One region of the Buttiauxella gaviniae genome, then DNA from elsewhere that is predicted to be linked to it. Evidence: predicted binding sites of a transcription regulator. Region 1 holds the regulator's gene; each other region holds the start of a gene.

What was found. Region 1 encodes Fur, which represses iron uptake genes when iron is present. Its sites were predicted from a motif close to ATAATAATGAGAACNACTATCAA; they were not measured.
Region 2: the regulator Fur is predicted to act here: its motif matches at 1,115-1,137, upstream of sufA (Fe-S cluster assembly scaffold SufA).
Region 3: the regulator Fur is predicted to act here: its motif matches at 1,357-1,379, upstream of exbB (tol-pal system-associated acyl-CoA thioesterase).

Annotation. Positions count from the first base shown of each region.
Region 1 covers NZ_JBFMVT010000002.1:3,231,117-3,233,322, forward strand. The annotation lists gene chiP (chitoporin ChiP) at 1-754, shown strand, start outside; gene chiQ (ChiQ/YbfN family lipoprotein) at 802-1,128, shown strand; gene fur (ferric iron uptake transcriptional regulator) at 1,220-1,672, opposite strand; gene fldA (flavodoxin FldA) at 2,083-2,206, opposite strand, start outside.
Region 2 covers NZ_JBFMVT010000002.1:4,630,902-4,633,107, forward strand. The annotation lists gene sufB (Fe-S cluster assembly protein SufB) at 1-696, opposite strand, end outside; gene sufA (Fe-S cluster assembly scaffold SufA) at 705-1,073, opposite strand; gene iraP (anti-adapter protein IraP) at 1,496-1,831, shown strand; gene AB1E22_RS21740 (hypothetical protein) at 1,961-2,122, opposite strand.
Region 3 covers NZ_JBFMVT010000002.1:2,624,102-2,626,307, forward strand. The annotation lists gene metC (cystathionine beta-lyase) at 66-1,277, opposite strand; gene exbB (tol-pal system-associated acyl-CoA thioesterase) at 1,442-2,176, shown strand; gene exbD (TonB system transport protein ExbD) at 2,181-2,206, shown strand, end outside.

The DNA of each region.
Region 1 (2,206 bases):
CAAAGTCGATTACCTGCACTCTGTCGGCGCTAAATACGACTTCAAAAATGATTTGATCCTTGAAGCGGCCTTCGGCCAGGCTGAAGGTTATGTGGATCAATACTTCACCAAAGCCAGCTATAAATTTGACATTGCTGGTAGCCCGCTGACCACCAGCTATCAATTCTATGGAACGCGTGACAAAGTCTCTGATGGCAGCGTCAACGATCTGTACGACGGTACTGCATGGTTGCAGGCATTAACCTTCGGCTATCGAGTCGGCCAGGTCGACCTGCGTCTTGAAGGCACCATGGTTAAGGCAGACGGCCAGCAGGGCTACTTCCTGCAACGTATGACGCCAACTTATGCATCTTCTAACGGTCGTCTTGATGTGTGGTGGGATAACCGCTCTGACTTCAACGCCAACGGTGAAAAAGCGGTATTTGCAGGCGCAATGTATGACCTGAGCAACTGGAACCTCGCGGGTTGGGCGGTAGGTGCTTCTTATGTTTACGCATGGGATGCTAAACCAAGCTCTAAACCGACGACCGATGGCTTCTACGATGCGGATCGCCGTCTGAAAGAGTCTGCATACAGCCTTGATGCAATGTATACCGTTCAGGATGGTCGTGCGAAGGGAACCCTCTTCAAGTTGCACTTCACTCAGTACGACAACCACTCCGATATTCCAAGCTGGGGCGGGGGTTACGGCAACATCTTCCAGGATGAGCGCGACGTGAAATTTATCGTTATCGCCCCATTCACCATCTTCTGATTTGATTCCGGGCATGAGAATGCCCGGTTTGTTTAAGGATACTCAGCATGAAAAAAATCATTTTAGTGACGGTGATGGCTTTAGGTTTGAGCGCCTGCGCACAACCGAAAACAGCGCCGGAAGATTCAAAGCTGAAAGCAGCTTACAGCGCGTGTATTAACACCGCCGAAGGTAATCCGGATAAAGTCCAGGCGTGCCAAAGCGTGCTCAATGTGCTGGCTCAGGAAAAACAGCATCAGGAATTTGCGAAGAAAGAGACGGTTCGCACCCTCGATTACCAGAATTGCATTCAGGCAACCCGCACGGGTAACGACCAGGCGGTCAAAGCCAAATGCGATAAAATCTGGCAAGAGATCCGTACCAACAACCAGTAGCGGTGATCTTCATGCAATAAAAAAACCGGTGAGCTTCCTCACCGGTTTTTTTACATCTGACCTCTGGGTTAGGGAAGCCAGGATAGACGGATTACTTTTCGCTGATTTCGTGTGCGTGCTCGTCTGTACGGCAATCACCTTCAGCGCAGTGACCATAAAGGTACAGGCTGTGGTTCGTCAGACGAATGCCATGACGAGATGCAATCTCACGCTGGCGCGCTTCGATTGAATCATCACTGAATTCAATAACTTTGCCGCAGTCCAGGCAGATTAAGTGGTCATGGTGATGCTGTTGCGTCAGTTCGAACACGGATTTACCGCCTTCGAAATTATGACGGGTCACAATGCCTGCATCATCAAACTGGTTTAATACGCGATAAACGGTGGCGAGACCAATCTCTTCACCCATATCAATCAGACGCTTATATAAGTCTTCCGCACTGACGTGATGATTCACCGGCCCCTGCAACACTTCTAAGATTTTTAATCGAGGAAGCGTGACTTTCAGGCCGGCCTTCTTTAATGCGGTATTGTTGTCAGTCATGCGGAAATTGTCCTGTTGCTTAACGAATCGCTCGGACTCAGGGTGAGCGTTAAGATGAATGCGTCTCATTATAGAACTGCAAATTCTAAATGGGAACCGCAAGTATTATACCCGTCATACTTCAAGCTGTGGGGGGTGTTGGCTGCACTCACTTACCCCAGTCACTTACTAAAGTAAGCTCTTGGGGATAAGCTCCCTGGCCGCCTGGCCACAACTTGAATTATTTAGGGTAAAAGCATATTCAAGCCAGAAAACTGCGGCTGAGTCGCGATTTGCTTGCCTTACTAGCTATTTTCCAGGAATTCATTGTACAGGGACAAACTGAAAAGTTACAAATTTGTAGCAATTATTTTAATCGGAAATATCTATTGATAATGTGACGCAGCCAAAGGGCCACGTCACTAATAGCATTAAGCGCTGAGGATATCAGCCAGATTCAGTTCTTCAGAAACCTGGTTAACCCATTTCTGAACGCGCTCTGCGGTAAGCTCAGGTTGGCGATCTTCGTCGATAGCCAGGCCAACAAAGTGATCG
Region 2 (2,206 bases), 1.4 Mb from region 1:
ACCGGTTTTCTCGGCGTTGATACGGAAATAGGTCGAGAGTTCCATCGGGCAACGCACGCCTTTTGGCACATAGATAAAGGTACCGTCGGATGCTACTGCGGCGTTGAGCGCGGCGAAGAAGTTGTCGTTACTCGGCACCACGGTGCCCAAGTACTTTTGCACCAGTTCAGGGAACTCATGAATCGCCTCGCCAAACGAGCAGAAAATAATGCCCTGTTCGGAGAGTTTTTCACGGTAAGTAGTGGCTACAGAAACGGAGTCAAAAATCGCGTCCATGGCGATGTCCGAGCCTTCGCGAACCGGCACGCCAAGCTGCTTGAACGCCTCTTCAACTTCACCGGTCAGATACGCATTGCTGCCAGGCTGCTGGACAGCACCGGGCTGCGATTCACAGTTGTCATCACAGCTTCCGCACGATGGCGCGGAGTAATAACTGTAATCCTGGTAGTTCAGCTTCTCGTAATTCGCCTTCAACCAGTGCGGCTCTTCCATTTCCAGCCAGGCACGATAAGCGCTCAGACGAAATTCAAGCATCCACTCCGGCTCATTACGCCGCGCAGAGATCGCCCGCACCACATCTTCATTGATGCCATGCGCCATTTCGTCGGTTTTCAACTGGGTGAAAAAGCCTTCTTTATAATGATGGCTACCTGCCCAGGTTTGCACTTCTTCAGACGTTTCAGTATTACGTGACATAATCCCGCCTACACCCCAAAGCTTTCACCGCAGCCGCATTCGTGCTGTGCTTTTGGGTTGTTAAATTTGAAAATTTCATTTAATCCTTCGCGCACATAATCGACTTCCGTTCCGTCGATAAACGGCATCGCTGATAGGGGAACCCACAGTTTTGCGCCGTCTGTTTCAAAAAGGAGATCTTCCGGCTTCGGCTCTTTAACCGTATCCAGTACGTAACCAAACCCCGCGCATCCGGTCTGTTTAATGCCCAGACGCACACCGAGAAAGCACGGTTGTTGGCTTGCCAGTTTGCGAATATGTGCCGCCGCATCAGGGGTTAGCGTTAATCCCTGCCAGACATGTTCATTGGGATCGAAGCTACCGGTTTGCACATCCATAGTTCACCTCTTCATGTTTTCCGCCCAAAGGCCAACGCCCTATGTTAATGATAACTATTATCAATACAACATCCTGTTAACAGGGGTATTCGCGAAATGCTGCATTTTTGGGCGTCTTTATTAAGGATAGACCCTGCTGAAACTCTTGCAGGGGGTGAAATGTGCTATTTAAGCTGATGAAAGAAAGGGAGTTTATTTCGTTATAGAAAGCTTAGCGGGTAGAAAAGAGAAGATGTATAGAAAATACCAATTTATGTAATCAGTGGTTCCTGCTAGCGCGGTGATTTTCGCCATCAATACATACAGCACACTTGTTCAATCAGGGAGTGGTATGCAGTCACAACATAAGCTATTTTCATTTTCATCAAACAAACCTCACCCTTATTTTACTAAGGGCTTATCTGACTAGAAAAAGGTCTTTTATGAAAAACTTGATATTGGGTGTGATAGCAAAAATTTCTAAAATGGATGCTGAAGCCAAGCAACTGGCTGCAAAAGTTGAAGCTCAGTCTTTGCTTATCGGGGCACTATTACTGACCATTGGTAAAAATGGCGGTATGAATGAAATGCTTGAAAACGTCAGAAAAGCAATCAACGCAGCTTTAGATGCGGCTGATACCCCCTTGAAGAGCGACGCTGAGATATTACTGAATGAATTCAATAATCTTCTTTTGTTAACGCAACTGCTGGAAACAAATGATGCAGACATTGATATTGACGCTCTGAGAAGCATGCCTGGAGAAAAAACGGCTGAGTAAGTTTAGGTGTAAAATATCTGAGGGCATGAAAATATCTGGTAAGGCATGCCCACAGTTCATTGAATTTAATTTCGCCAATAACCATATACAAATGAAGGATATTTAATTCACCATTGCAGTTGGTAAGCCTTAATACCCTGCAGCTTTGTTAGCCGCTTTTATACGATTATCTCTGGCGTCTTTTTGGTTTTTATCAGTCGCCTGCATGATTCCACCAGCGGCCTCCACCCAGTCACTCGCTGTACACCCGGATAATATCAGGCTCAACATAAGCGCGAAAATAGACTTCATTTTAATTCCCTAATTTCCCATCAATGTATAAAAAACGTCCGTGTAATACTCAGAGTATTTGACGCTCAATATTTTATTTTGACA
Region 3 (2,206 bases), 610 kb from region 1:
GCAGGCTCAACAAATCATCATGAAATCGCAAAAATTGTCCTTTCAGGTGTCCACTTCTGGCAATTTTAGGCGATCCTCTGGAAACCTGCGTCGAGATCGGCAATCAAATCGTCCACATTTTCCAGGCCAATGTGTACGCGGACCAGCGTTCCGGTGAAGTCGATTCCGCCTGCCGGGCGGATTTCAGCGAGCTCTTCCGGCTGGTTGGCTAGGATAAGCGATTCATAGCCTCCCCAGGAATAGGCCATACTGAAATAGTGGAAATGATCCAGATAGTTTTTGTATTGCTCACTATCTAAACGTTTTTTCAGCACAAATGAGAACAGACCGCTGCTACCTGTAAAGTCTCGTTTCCAGAATTCATGGCCCTTGCTGCCCGGCAACGCGGGATGGTTCACGCGTTCTACCTGCGGGTGCTGCGCCAGCCATTCGGCAACTTTCAGACTGCTTTCATGATGTTGACGTAAACGCACACCTAATGTCCGCAATCCTCTGCTGGTCATATAGGCGGTATCGGCATCAAGCATTTGCCCCATCAAATATGAATTTTCACGTAACTGATCCCAGCAACGGGCATTCGACACCGCCGTGCCGACCATCGCATCTGAATGACCAATCAGGTATTTAGTGCCTGCCTGAATGGAAATATCGATGCCGAAATCTAGCGCTTTAAATAAAATGCCCGCCGCCCAGGTGTTATCAATCATGATGATGGCTTCTGGGGCAACGCGGCGTACCGCCTGAACAATGGCTGGAACGTCATGTACTTCCATTGTGATTGAGCCAGGCGATTCCAGAAATACGACTTTAGTATTGGGTTTCACGAGCTCGGCGATTCCCGTGCCAATCATGGGATCAAACCAGGTTGTGGTGACACCGAGTTTAGCGAGGATTTTTGTGCAGAAATCCTGGGTGGGTTCGTACGCGCTGCCGGTTACTAGCACGTTATCGCCCTGTTCGACAAACGCCAGGATCGTATTGGCAACCGCTGCGGCGCCGCAAGGATAAAGTGCGCAGCCCGCACCGCCTTCCAGCTCGCACATCGCTTCCTGTAAGGCGAAATGGGTGAGGGTGCCGCGGCGGCCATAAAACAGTTCGCCTTTAGCCCGGTTCGCCGTCGCCTGTTTTTTGGCTTCGACGGTTTCGAAAACCAGTGAAGATGCGCGTTGAATCACGCTGTTAACCGAACCCTGGGTGAATTTTTTATCGCGCCCGGCATTAACCAGCGCTGTTTCAATGTGCTTTGTACTCATCTTCACTTTACCCTGTTTAACCATCTGGATGTCTAAATCTAACTTATCATGCTTTTGCTGCGTAAGCGCAAGGAATGCATAGACAATTTCAGGCACTCTTTAAATACTAATGAGAACTACTATCAATTCGATGTCGTTTTGATATTATTGCGCACAGTTTTTGTATTATTTCGTGGTGGAGAGTAAGAGTGACGAATAATTTGATGCAGACAGACCTCTCTGTCTGGGGCATGTATCACCATGCCGACATCGTGGTAAAAATTGTGATGATCGGCCTGATGCTGGCCTCTGTCGTCACATGGGCAATCTTCTTTAGCAAAAGCGTTGAGCTGATGTCGCAAAAGCGTCGTCTCAAGCGCGAACAGCAGCAACTGGCTAATGCCCGCTCTCTGAATGAAGCCAGTGAAATGGCCGAAGCGTTTGATGCGAAAAGCCTTAGCTCAATGCTTATTAACGAAGCACAAAACGAGCTGGAGCTTTCCACCGGCAGCGAAGATAACGAAGGTATTAAAGAGCGTACCGGTTTCCGCCTTGAGCGTCGCGTTGCGGCGATAGGCCGTCACATGGGACGCGGTAACGGTTTTCTTGCCACAATCGGGGCAATTTCACCGTTTGTCGGTCTGTTTGGTACCGTCTGGGGCATCATGAACAGCTTTATTGGTATTGCGCAGTCGCAAACCACTAACCTTGCTGTAGTGGCACCGGGTATTGCAGAAGCCTTGCTGGCAACGGCTATCGGCCTGGTTGCGGCGATTCCTGCTGTGGTTATCTACAACGTGTTTGCCCGCGTGATTGGCGGCTACAAAGCCTCTTTAGGTGACGTTGCGGCTCAGGTTCTGTTGCTGCAAAGCCGTGACCTGGATTTAGAAGCCAGCTCCCAGGCTCGCCCGGTTCGTACGGCTCAGAAACTGCGTGTAGGTTGATCCCATGGCTTTGCGTCTAAACGAAAATCT